DNA from 4 places in the Mesorhizobium sp. B2-4-13 genome. Region 4 is predicted to be linked to each of the others. Evidence: predicted binding sites of a transcription regulator. Region 4 holds the regulator's gene; each other region holds the start of a gene.

Region 1 (3,208 bases), on a different contig from region 4:
CCTTGATAGGAAATGGTGCAGGTCGCGCCTTGCTTGGCGCAGAATTCCTGGACGATCGGCTCCAGCACCGTATTCTCGGAGCCGGAGACGATCGAGAATTGGACTTGGCTGGAATTGCAGGCCGTCAAAAACATCGCGAAGGCGAGCAGCAGAACGGACGTCAGCGTCTTAGGCATGGCGGTTCCGATCAGGACCGGGTCAGCGCTTTCTTCAAGTCGATCGTCATCTGGTCCATCTGTTTTTCGGCGTCGGCCCGCTTCTGGCGGCCCTCCTGCTGGACTTTCAGCACACCTTGTACCGTGTCGATGAGATCGCGATTGGCCTGCGCCAGTGTCTCGACGTCGACGATGCCGCGCTGCGCCTGTTCCTCGACCGAAATCGCCTGGTCCTTCATCATTTTCGACGTTTGGCGGATCATCTCGTTGGTTGCGTCGGTCACGGTCTTTTGCAGTTCGAGCGCCGACTTCTGGTTGGTCAGCCCAAGCAGGATGACCATCTTCTGCTTCCATGCCGGCACGGTCAGCGCCGAGGTTGCTTGCAAATTCTCGATCAGCGTCTCGTCGCCCGACTGGACGATGCGGATCTGCGGCAATTGCTGGATGCCGAGCTGGCGCGCCTGCACCAGGTAGAAGATCCGCTTTTCCAGGCGGTCGAGCGCCTGCACGGCGTCCTGATAGGTTTGCGCCTCCAGCGTGCCTCCAGTGTCGCCGCTAGCGGTATCCGCCGCGGCCTTCAGCTTCGGCAACTCGTTGGCGCGGTAGTCATCGACGAATTTCTTGCCGGCCTGCACATAGGCATCGAGCTTGAGGATGGAGCCCTTGGTCTGCTCATGGAGGTCGTCGAGCACGGCAATGTCGCGCCGCAGCGTGTCCTTGTGACGGTCGAGTTCGAGGCCGATGCGATCGATCTGTCCCGCCACGTCCTCGTATTTCTCCTTGAAGCGCTCGAGCCGCGCCTTGAACGAGGAGAACAGGCCGCTGAGGAAACCCTGGTCCTTGAGCGAGGCCGGATCGAGATTCTTGGCCTTCATGATGATGTCGGTCAGGAGATCGCCGGTGTCGCCGAGGTCCCGGTTGCGCAACTGGGACAATATCTTGTCGGCATAGTCGCTGACTGCCTGCTGGGCACGGTCGCCATAGACAGAAATGCCGGCACGGTCTCTGACGTCGATCGTGCTTTCGATTCTGGCGATGTCGGACGGATCGGCTACGATTGCCGGCAATGTCGAAGTGTCGTCGAGCAGAGTGATGCTGTTCTTGTCGGCCATGCAGACTTCCCCTCGGTAACAGCATCTCGATAGGTAACCTGTGACAGTGATATGTCGCCGCTGTGGAAAACGGTAGTCCGAGGCCGTTTTCGGCGGTGAACAGTGCCGTCTTCCGGCCTAGCGTCAAGAAATATCTATTCGGCGGCCTCCCGCACGGCTGGAGATGACCCGGTTCGCAGGAGCAATGGCAGGCACAGCACATAAAGCGCCGCCCCCGCGATCCAGACTGTGCCGGGAAAGACGGTGCGCGTGCGGAAATAGAGCATGGCGATGATGAAGGGCCCGAACACCGAGACCAGGCTGGTCATGCTGGTGAGCACGCCCTGCAGCCGTCCCTGATGGTCGGCGCCGACGCGTGAGGTCAACAGCGACTGCAATGCCGGAGCTCCGATCCCGCCGAGACAGAACAGCGGCAGCAGGGCGAAGGCCATCCAGCCCTGCCAGGCCAGCGCTATCGATATATAGGCCGTGCTGTCGGCGAGGATGGCGATGATCAGCGCTGCTTTCTCGCCCCAGCGCTCGGTGATCGGCCCGGCAACAAAACCCTGGGCTCCAGCATGGAAGAGCCCGAACAGCGCCAACGAGATGCCGACGGTGAACAGGTCCCAGGCGAATTTGCCTTGGACATAGAGCACCCAGATGGTGCCGCCGACTTCGCCGACCAGGGCAAGAACGGCGAAGGCACCAAGCAGCGGCAAAAGGGCCGGGAAAGTCAGCGCCCAACGCAACGGCGCCAGCGGGTTGAAAGACGGCATTTCGCTTGCGCCGCCCGCGCGCTTCGGTTCCGGCAGCAGGAAGAAAGCCAGTACCAGGTTGATCCCGTTGAGTGCTGCCGCAACCAGGAAGGGCGTGCGTAGCCAAACGTCACCAAGCAGGCCACCGAGCGCCGGACCGGCTATGAAGCCGACGCCAAAGGCGGCGTTGAGATGGCCAAAACCCCGAGCACGACGATCCTGGCTGCTGATATCTGCCATGTAGGCGGAAGCTATCGCCATGCTGGCGCCGGTGACGCCCGCGATCAGCCGGCCAACGAACAGCAGCGGCAGTGTTGGCGCGAAGGCCATGAACAGATAGTCCGCCATCGATCCCGTGAGCGAGACGAGCAAGACCGGCCGACGGCCGTAGCGGTCGGACAGGGCGCCGAGCAGCGGCGAAAAAAGCACCTGCATGGCGGCGTAGGCCGACAGGAAGGCGCCAAAAATCCAGCCGATATCGTCGACATGGCCGACCGTGCGCAGCAAGCCCGGCAGCACCGGCATCATCAGCCCGACGCCCACGGCGTCCAGTGCCATCGCCATCAGGACGACGAGATAAGCTCTTTTCACGATCGGACTCAGGAATTTATCGTTGATAAGGAAAGGTTTATCACTGATAAATTCACGGCGCAAGCTGGAGGACCAGACGGATTCGCATGAAACTGGACAAGACGATGATCGTCGACGAAGCGCTAGGCTTGCTCAACGAGGTTGGCATCGATGCGCTGTCGACCCGCCTTTTGGCGCAGCGGCTCAAGGTGCAGCAGCCGGCACTCTACTGGCATTTCAGGAGCAAGCGCGCCTTGCTTGACGCGATGAACGAAGAGATCTTGCGGCGCGGCCATCGGCATCGAACACCACGGCTCGGCGAGACCTGGCAGGATTTCGTGCGCAAGAATGCCCGCAGCTTTCGCAGCGCCCTGATTGCCTATCGCGACGGCGCGCGTGTCCACGCCGGCACGGAAGCGGATCCGCAAGAGCTCGGGCACTTCGAGCGGCTGCTGGAATTCCTGGCGGGCGAGGGCATGGCGGCGATTCCAGCCATGGAATTGCTGATGACGGTCGGCCGCTACACGGTCGGCTGTGTCATGGAGGAGCAAGCCGAAAATCCGTCAGGTCCGGGGCGTGGCGAAGCGCTGGATGCGGCGGCGCATGATCATCCGCTTTTGCATGAAGCCTTGGTGCA
Region 2 (3,208 bases), on a different contig from region 4:
ATCGGCAAGCGTAGCCGCGTCCTCGATCGCCATGGCAGCACCTTGCGCCGCGAACGGCGTCATGGCATGCGCGGCGTCGCCGATTAGCGCGATGCCTTCGGGCATGGTCCAGCGTCGCTGTTCGACCGTGTGGATAGGAAAGGCGGTCCACGGGCCAGCGAGTTCCACCAAACGCGCCAGCGCCGGCGCGGAGCGGCGCATGGCGCCTGAAAGGATGGCGGGATCGGCGTGGCGTGACCACCCGTCGGCGATGCGCTCGCCCCGGGTGAAGGCGGCAAGGTTGAAGGCGCTACCCCTGCTCACGGGGTAGGCGACCAAATGAAAGCCGGGATGCAGGAAGGTGGTGACGCAGTCAGGGGAGCCGATCGCGGTGAAGGCTCGCCCCGCCTCGTTGTCTGCGCTCACCGTCGCCCGCCAGGCCAGTTCGCCGGAGAAATGGCTGTTCGCCAAGCCGGCTCCGCTGCCTGGACTGGCAAACCTCCGCACCGCTGACCAGACGCCATCGGCGCCGACCAGCAGAGATCCTTGGGTATCGATGACCTTGCGGCCGACCCCGTCTGTCGTGGTGATAACGAATGAACCGGAGGCCACGCTGCTGATCTGCGCGCCGGTGGTGAGATGGATGTCGGGCAGTTGCGCAACGCGCGCCATCAGGGCGTCTTGCAGATCCGCCCGGTGCGCCACGAGATAGGGCGCCCCCCAGCGTTCCTCGCCGGCTCCGCCAAGCGGCACGCGTGCCAGTTGGCGCAGGCTCGCGGCGTCCTTCAGCACCACGGCTTCCGGCTGGACGGCATTGGCAAGAAGCGTGTCGAGCACGCCAAGCTGGCGAAGGATGCGGGTCGCGTTAGGAGAGAGCTGGATGCCGGCGCCCGCCGCTTCGAGACGCTGCGCCTGTTCGAACACCCTCACGGAATAGCCGCGTTCGGCAAAGGCAATCGCCGCTGTCAGCCCGGCGATGCCAGCCCCGGCGATCATGACCTGCCGGGACCGCGTCGAGCTCATGATCGGAAGGTCAGGCGGCCTGGTCGATGTAGAGGCAGCCCGCCGGCAGCGTTTCGGTCGCCTTCAGCTTCGGCGAATAGCGATAGAGGGTCGAGCAGTAGGGGCAGACTTTCTCATTGTCGTCGCCCATGTCGAGAAAAACATGCGGATGGTCGAAAGGCGGGTTGGCGCCCGTGCACATGAATTCCTTGACTCCGATGTCGATCGCCGGGTGGCCCGCATCGTTCTGGAAATGGGGAATGGAACCGCCTGCCATCGTCGTCTCCTTAACGCAGTCTCTCTGCATCTGGATCATATCAAGTCTGTTTGCAAGTTCGATGAAATCAAACTGTCGCAAAAGCCTGTCAGAGAACTGTCGCAAAAGCCTGCCACAGGATAAGTTAAGCCGGTTAACCGGCTGAGGCGCGCGGAAGAGCAGGAATCATGAACGAACTGAAGCCGGTACAGAGCGAATTCAACAATGTCGCGGCAGCGAGCCCGGAAGGCAATCCGGACCGCTTCGTCAACCGCGAATTCTCCTGGCTGCAGTTCAATCGCCGCGTTCTCGAGGAATCGCTGAACACCCATCACCCGCTGCTGGAGCGCGTCCGCTTCCTGTCGATCTCGGCCGCCAATCTCGACGAGTTCTTCATGGTGCGCGTCGCCGGTCTTGCCGGCCAGGTGCGCGAGGGGATCGTGCTGAAGAGCCCGGACGGACGCACTCCCGAACAGCAGCTCGAACAATTGCTGCGTGAGGTCGAGCGGCTGCAGGAGGACCAGCAGAAGAGCCTGTCGGCCCTCACGGTGCTGCTCAACAAGGAAGGCATCGAAACCATCACCCGCGACGCGCTGACCAAGGACGAGAAGGTCTGGCTGGAAGACCATTTCCAGGAGCAGGTGTTTCCCGTGCTGACCCCGCTGTCGATCGACCCGGCGCATCCGTTCCCGTTCATTCCCAATCTCGGCTTCTCGATGGCGCTGCAACTTCGCCATCGCAAGAATGGCGAGGAGATGAGCGCGCTCTTGCGCCTGCCGGTGGCGCTGAAGCGCTTCATCCGCCTGCCGGACCGCAAGCACCATGTCCGCTTCATTCCGCTGGAGGAGGCGGTCGGCCTCTACATCGGCAAGCTCTTCCCCGGCTACGAGGTCAAGGGCTCCGGCACGTTCCGCATCATTCGTGACAGCGACATCGAGGTCGAAGAGGAATCGGAAGATCTCGTGCGCCTGTTCGAAACGGCGCTGAAGCGCCGCCGCCGCGGCTCCGTCATCCGCATCGAATTCGACAAGCTGATGCCTGGGGAATTGCGCGATTTCGTCGCCGGCGAGCTTGGCGTCTCGTCGAGCCGCATCAGCGTGCTCACCGGGCCGCTGGCACTCAGCCAGATCTCCGAGATCGTCTCCGTTCCCCGCGACGACCTGAAATTCATCCCCTACAACCCACGCTTTCCCGAGCGCATCCGTGAGCATGGCGGCGACTGTTTCGCCGCCATTCGCGAGAAGGACATCGTCGTCCATCACCCCTATGAGTCGTTCGACGTGGTGGTGCAGTTCCTGCGCCAGGCGATGGCCGACCCCGAAGTGGTGGCGATCAAGCAGACGCTCTATCGCACCTCCAACGACAGCCCGATCGTGCGTGCTCTGGTCGACGCGGCCGAAGCCGGCAAGTCGGTAACGGCGCTGGTCGAGCTCAAGGCGCGTTTCGATGAGGAGGCCAACATTCGCTGGGCGCGCGATCTCGAACGCGCCGGCGTGCAGGTCGTGTTCGGGTTCCTGGAACTCAAGACCCACGCCAAGATGTCGCTGGTGGTGCGGCGCGAGGACGGCAAGCTGCGCAATTACGTCCATCTCGGCACCGGCAACTACCACCCGGTCACCGCGCGCATCTACACCGACCTGTCCTTCTTCACCACCGATCCGACGATCGCCCGCGACGTCGCCCAATTGTTCAATTTCATCACCGGCTATGCCGAGCCGACCGCGGAGATGCGGCTGGCGATCTCGCCGTTCACGCTGAGGAACCGCATCCTTCAGCACATTTCGGACGAGGTCACCCATGCGTTGGAGGGACGGCCGGCGCGTATCTGGATGAAGATGAACGCGCTCGTCGATCCCATCATCATCGACGCGCTCTACGATGCCAGCCGCGCCGGAGTGGAGATCGACCTCGTCGTGCGCGGCATATGCTGCCTGCGGCCGCAGGTGCCGGGCCTGTCGGAAAACATCAGGG
Region 3 (3,208 bases), on a different contig from region 4:
ATCCGCATCCGTCAGCGTCTGCAGAAACGCCACGATGTCGTCGATCTCGGCATCGTCGAGCGCCGGCTTGTCGCCGGGTTTCTTGCCGTCGAAGGGCGGGTCTTGATTCAGGTTCGGCCAGTAAGCCTTTGGTAAATCGTCATATTTGTCGACCGTACCGTAAGCGTTTTTCGGGTACCAGCGGCCGGGATCGGTGTCGCGGCTGGCGTAGAAGGCCACCGCTTCGCGCAGCGTGTGGAAATATCCGTTGTGGAAGAAGCTCTTGCGCAGCGCCACGTTGCGCAGGCTCGGTGTCTTGAACAGGCCGCAATAGTCGGTGCGGCCACGGAAATCGGTACGCAGGGGACCGCACAGGCCGAGATCGACATAGGCCGGGTCGGCGTTGGCCGGGATGGCCGGATTGCGCGGCACGGCGATGGCGATGAGGCCGAAATCGGTGAATTGCGGCGGCTCACCGTCATTGGCCGGTTCGCTGAGGTGGCAGGAGGCGCAATTGCCTTTCGCCTCGTCCTCGAACAGGGCGCGGCCATGCAGTTCCCGCGCCGATAGCGTCGCCTTGCCGGCGAGGAAGGCGTCGTAGCGGCTGGAATAGGGGTAGAAGTCGACCGCGCTCTGCTCGAACGTGCCAAGCGCCTCGGCGGCGGCGTCGAAGGCATCGTCCGGGCGGTCGAAGACATCGTTGCCGAAGGTTGCCTTGAAGTCATCGGCATAGGCTGACTTGCGCAAGGCGGCGGAGACCGCCACGGCATCCTTGTTTGCCATCTCGAACGGCGAGAGCAGGGGGATTTTCGCCTGGTCCACACCGTGATCGGCGCGGCCGTCCCAGGTCAGACCGCCGGTCGGGCCATTGTCGACGCTCTCGTCGCCCTCGTCCTCGGAATCGTGGAAATGCTCGGTGAAGGCGGGCGCCGCCTCGAGGTAGCGCAGCGACGGCACCGCGCGCACGCCGGACTGGTCGAGGTTCGGGCCGCCCATCTCGACGGGAGATGCCGAGGCCGGACCGAAGGCATGGCGCGGATCGTGGCAGGAGGAACAGGCCTGTTTTCCCGAAGCCGAGAGCGCCGGGTCGAAGAACATCTTTCGCCCCAAGGCAGTCAGCGCCTCGGCGCGTGCGAAGGCTTGCGCACGCGACAGCGGACCGGGATCCGGCCCCGCCGTATTCGCAGGCGCGGCAAAGCCAAAGGTCGAGATCGCGGCACTCGCGATCACCAGGCTTTTCCATCGTCTCGTCATCATGGGGCACGGTCCGCTTTGGCCCGGAAATAAGAACGCAGTGCAACGGATTGATGACCGGTCCCAGTGCTCACGAAACCGTGTTCGCCGCGGCGGCGGATGTCACAAAGGTGACAAGGCATCCACGTTAGCTGCCCATGGTTCCCGCGCCATAGCCCCATAGCCCCATAGCCACAGTCAAGCCACGAGGTCTTCCCATGACGAGGCTCAAGTTCCTTACTTCCTTCTGTCTGGCCGGTTCGGCCTTGTTTCCCCTTGCGGCCGCCAATGCCGCCCCTCCCGGCTTCGACAAGATCGACACCGTCGTCGTCATCTATGCGGAGAACCGTAGCTTCGATAATCTTTATGGCGGCTTCCCCGGCGCCAATGGGCTGGCCAATGTCTCGGCCGACCAGGCGCGCCAGCTCGACCGCGACGGCAAGCCGCTGACCGAACTGCCGCCGGCCTGGGGCGGGCTGACCGGAAAGGGCGTCACGCCCGTGGTGACGGAGGCGCAGACCGCGCATCTCGCCAACGCGGCCTTCGCCATCGACGATCCCAAGGGCTTCAACGAAGGCACCAATGTCATCACCCACGATTTGTGGCACCGTTTCTACCAGGAGCAGATGCAGATCGACGGCGGCAAGAACGATAAATTCGTCGCCTGGGCCGATTCCGGCGGGCTGGTCATGGGCCATTATGACGGCTCGAGCCTGCCGATGTGGCAGGTGGCGAAGAAATATGTGCTGGCCGACAATTTCTTCCAGGGCGCCTTCGGCGGCTCCTTCCTCAACCATTTCCAGCTCGCCTGCGCCTGTACGCCGGTCTATCCGCATGCCGACACGAGTCCGATCAAGGGCCAGATCGCCGTGGTCGAGGCCGACGGAACGACCTTGAAGGTGGCCGACAATTCGCCGCCGTCGGCGCTGGGCGGCGTGCCGAAATTCGTCAATGACGGCGCCATCACGCCCGATTTTTACGCCGTCAACACCATGCAGCCGCCCTATCAGCCGAGCGCCAACAAGCCTGCCGAGGGCGGCGACAAGGCGCTGGCCGATCCGGCCGCGCCCACCACGCTGCCGCCGCAGCACGACATCACCATCGGCGATCTCCTGTCGCTGAAGGGGGTCGACTGGGCCTGGTACGCCGGCGCCTGGCAGACGACGCTCGACGGCAAGAACGCCACGCCGGTGCCGAACTTCCAGTTCCACCACCAGCCGTTCAACTATTTCGCCGCCTACGCGCCCGGCACGGCAGCGCGCACCGAGCATCTCAGGGATGGCGGCCTGGATGGCGCCGAGTTCATCAAGGCGATCGACGACGGCAAGCTGCCGCAGGTCGCCTTCTACAAGCCGCAGGGCAATCTCAACGAGCACTCAGGCTATGCCGACGTGACATCGGGCGACCGGCATCTGGCCGACCTCGTCGCGCATCTGGAGAAGAGCCCGCAATGGAGCCACATGCTGGTCGTCGTCACCTATGACGAGAATGGCGGCTTCTGGGATCACGTCGCGCCGCCCAAGGCCGACCGCTGGGGCCCGGGCAACCGCATCCCGGCCTTCATCGTCTCGCCCTATGCCAGGATGGGCACGGTCGACCACACGCAATACGATACGACATCGATCCTGCGCTTCATCACCGCGCGCTACGATCTGCCGGTGCTGACGGGCATCGTCGCCCGCGACAAGGCGCTGGCCGCCAATGGCGAGCCGCCGATGGGGGATCTGTCAGCCGCGCTTGATCTCAGCCGCTAGGGCGGAGCGAACCGCGAATACGCCGCCGCGCCGCGAGGCGCGGTGGCTCAGCCGCCATTGACCAGGGCAAGAATGAGCTTTTGCAGATTGCCGCCCTGGCCGAGTTCGATGCGGTCGAAATCGCGGCTTGCCTGCCGCTGCGCCTGCGAAAGGGCGGACAGGCGTTTGGTCATCTCGACCCGGATCTTGCTGCATTTGGGATCGTCGGGAACGGTGAGGCCGACCGTCGCCGCCTCGATCTT
Region 4 (3,208 bases):
GCCGGAAGCCTTTTTTCGAGCCCCGCAATAAATAAATGACAGCCCCAGCCGCTTCTGCCAGTATTCGACCCGTTGCCGGAGGTGTTCGAGGGGGCGTCAAGAACCGCGGCGACGGGGAGGGAAATCATGTCGGTCGGAATCCGCCACGACGATCTGCGCCGGCGCAACCGCGCAATGGTGATTGGAGCCGTGCGCCGGGGTGGCCAGCCCTCGCGCACCGAGATCGCCGCCACCACCGCCCTGAGCCACTCGACCATATCGGCGATATCAGCCGACCTGATCGGCGAAGGTATCCTGAGCGAAGGCAAGCCGAACGAGGCCGGCTCACTGAAACGCGGCCGGCCGCAGGTTGGCCTTGGTCTCAACCCCGAGGCCGCGGCGGTCATGACCGTGGTGCTGTCGCTGAATTTCCTCTCCGTCGCCGTCATCGACTACGCCGGCCAGGTGATATCGGAGGAGCAGCGCCGGCTGGACACGCTGACCATGTCCCGCGAGGCGCTGATCGGCGAATGCGTGGCCATCGTCCGCCGCCGCCTCGAAGATCCCGACCTCGACGTCGCCAGCATCGCCCGCATCGCGCTGGCGATCCAGGGTATCACCGACACCGAGGCGCGCGCCATGCTGTGGTCGCCGATCACGCCGCAGACGGACATTGCCTTCGCCGACATACTCGAAGCCGAATTCGGCATCCCCGCCACCATGGAGAACGACTGCAACATGATGGCTGTGGCGCTGCGCTGGCGCGACCCCGAGCGCTACCGCGACGACTTCATCGCCATCCTGCTCTCGCACGGCATCGGCATGGGGCTGGTGCTGAAGGGCGAGCTGTTCACCGGCACCCATTCCTCGGGCGGCGAGTTCGGCCACATGATCCATCGCCCCGGCGGCGCGCTCTGCCGCTGCGGGCGGCGCGGCTGCGTCGAGGCCTATGCCGGCAACTATGCCATCTGGCGTAATGCAGGACAGCTGGGTGAGGACGCCAAACCGGTCGACGTCAGCGACGCCGACATGCGCGCATTGGCGGCTACGGCGCGCGAAAGAGACGGACCGGAGCGCGAGGCCTATCGCAAGGCCGGCGAGGCGCTGGGCTATGGCCTTGGCAGCCTGTTCGCGCTGATCGATCCGGCGCCGGTTGCGATGGTCGGCGTCAGCGCCGCCGCCTTCGATCTGATCGAGCCGGCCTTGCGCGAGGCCATCGCCCAGACCGCCGGCGGCCAGCATTCGAAATCGATTTCCTTCGATACAGAGCCGAACGAATTGCCGCTGATCCGCGAGGGCTGCGCCATGCGCGCGCTCACCTTCGTCGACCAGGAGATTTTCGCGCCGGGCGTGCAGGTGAGATCCGGCAAGAACGTGGCCTGATCTCAATCCTCGCGGATTGCGTAGCCTGCGCCACGGATGGTGCGTATCACATCGGGCATGCGGCCATTGTTGACCGCCTTGCGCAGGCGGCCGACATGCACATCCACGGTGCGCTCGTCGATGTAGATCGTCTCGCCCCAGACATTGTCGAGCAACTGGCTGCGCGAGAACACGCGGCCGGGATGGCGCATCATGAATTCGAGTAGCCGGAACTCGGTCGGTCCGAGCCGGATCTCGCTCTTCTTGCGATAGACCCGGTGCGATTCGCGGTCGAGCACGATGTCGCCGACCTTGAGCACGCTGGACAGCACTTCCGGTTTGGCGCGGCGCAGCAGCGCCTTGACCCGGGCCATGAATTCCGGCGTCGAGAACGGCTTGACCAGATAGTCGTCGGCGCCGGTCGAGAGGCCGCGCACGCGATCGCTCTCCTCGCCGCGCGCCGTCAGCATGATGATCGGCAGTCGCTCCGTCTCGGGCCGCATGCGCAGGCGCCGACAGAGTTCGATGCCGGAAACCGCCGGCACCATCCAGTCGAGCACCAGCAGGTCGGGCACGTTTTCCTGGAGGCGTATCTCGGCTTCGTCGCCGCGTGTCACCACCTCGACCTGGTAACCCTCGGACTCCAGGTTGTAGCGGAGGAGCACGCCCAGCGGCTCCTCGTCCTCCACCACCATGATGCGTGGCGCGATCATCGATCGATCATCCCTGCCGTCAAGCCGCCGGCACCGACATCGCCGTCTCGTCCTGCTTCGGACGGTTGGCGGGCAGTTGCGTGCCGGTCAGCACATAATACGCATTCTCGGCGATGTTGGTCACATGGTCGCCGATGCGTTCGAGATTCTTGGCGCAGAACAAAAGATGCGTACAAGCCGTGATGTTGCGGGGATCCTCCATCATGTAAGTCAGGAGTTCGCGGAAGACCGAAGTGTATTTGACGTCGATGCGTTCGTCGTCATTCCTGAGCTTGGCGAGGGCGGCGGCATCGCCGGCCGCATATTCCTCGACGACGCCCTGCACCTGGATCAGCACCAGCTGCGCCATGGAGTCGATGGAATGCGACAAGTCGCGCGGCGTGGCGGTGAGGCCTACCGAGCCGACGCGCTTGGCGATGTTCTTGGCAAGGTCGCCGATGCGTTCGAGATCGCCCGCCATGCGGATCGAGCCGACGACATGACGCAGATCGTCGGCCATCGGCTGGCGCTTGGCGATCAGGGTGATGGCGCGATCATCGAGTTCGCGCTGGCGCGCGTCCATGATGGCGTCGTCGGAGACGACGCGCTGTGCCAGCGCGTTGTCGGAATTCAGCAGCGCCTTGGTGGCGCCGCCGACCATCGTGCCGGCGAGATCGCCCATGTCGCTGATCAGCTTGCTGATCTGTCCGAGATCCTCGTCGAAGGCTGCGACTGTGTGTTCGGCCATGATCCTGGTCCTCGTATGCGTGAGATCAGCCGAAGCGGCCGGTGATGTAGTCCTGCGTGCGCTTCTCGCGAGGCGACGTGAAGATCTTCTCGGTCTTGTCGAATTCGACCAGCTCGCCCAGATACATGAAAGCCGTCTGCTTCGAGACGCGCGCGGCCTGCTGCATGTTGTGGGTGACGATGACGATCGTGTAGTCGGCCTGCAACTCGTCGATCAATTCCTCGATCTTGGCGGTCGACAATGGGTCGAGCGCCGAGGCCGGTTCGTCGAGCAGGATGACCTCCGGCTTGACCGCCACGGTGCGGGCGATGCAAAGCCGCTGCTGCTGGCCGCCCGACAGGCTGAGGCCGCTGGCATTGAGCTTGTCCTTGACCTCGTTCCACAGCGCGGCGCGTTTCAACGCCTGCTCGACACGGCCGTCCATCTC

What was found. The regulator PhoB, encoded in region 4, activates phosphate uptake and scavenging genes when phosphate is short. The targets are predictions, from matches to a motif close to TGTCATNNANCTGTCAT.
Positions count from the first base shown of each region.
Region 1: FJ936_RS17895 (toxic anion resistance protein) is a predicted target of PhoB. The motif match lies at 1,308-1,324, and genes of this name have one in related genera.
Region 2: FJ936_RS25890 (RNA degradosome polyphosphate kinase) is a predicted target of PhoB. The motif match lies at 1,345-1,361, and genes of this name have one in related genera.
Region 3: FJ936_RS22375 (acid phosphatase) is a predicted target of PhoB. The motif match lies at 1,333-1,349, and genes of this name have one in related genera.

Region 1 covers NZ_VFVB01000006.1:142,706-145,913, forward strand. Annotated here, with positions in the region: gene FJ936_RS17890 (substrate-binding domain-containing protein) at 1-134, opposite strand, end outside; gene FJ936_RS17895 (toxic anion resistance protein) at 188-1,267, opposite strand; gene FJ936_RS17900 (TCR/Tet family MFS transporter) at 1,402-2,565, opposite strand; gene FJ936_RS17905 (TetR/AcrR family transcriptional regulator C-terminal domain-containing protein) at 2,679-3,208, shown strand, end outside.
Region 2 covers NZ_VFVB01000011.1:183,005-186,212, forward strand. Annotated here, with positions in the region: gene FJ936_RS25880 (FAD-dependent monooxygenase) at 1-1,002, opposite strand, end outside; gene FJ936_RS25885 (zinc-finger domain-containing protein) at 1,013-1,258, opposite strand; gene FJ936_RS25890 (RNA degradosome polyphosphate kinase) at 1,426-3,208, shown strand, end outside.
Region 3 covers NZ_VFVB01000008.1:256,640-259,847, forward strand. Annotated here, with positions in the region: gene FJ936_RS22370 (cytochrome-c peroxidase) at 1-1,236, opposite strand, end outside; gene FJ936_RS22375 (acid phosphatase) at 1,431-2,966, shown strand; gene FJ936_RS22380 (DUF922 domain-containing protein) at 3,014-3,208, opposite strand, start outside.
Region 4 covers NZ_VFVB01000007.1:85,914-89,121, reverse strand. Annotated here, with positions in the region: gene FJ936_RS19755 (ROK family protein) at 127-1,362, shown strand; gene phoB (phosphate regulon transcriptional regulator PhoB) at 1,365-2,054, opposite strand; gene phoU (phosphate signaling complex protein PhoU) at 2,074-2,781, opposite strand; gene pstB (phosphate ABC transporter ATP-binding protein PstB) at 2,807-3,208, opposite strand, start outside.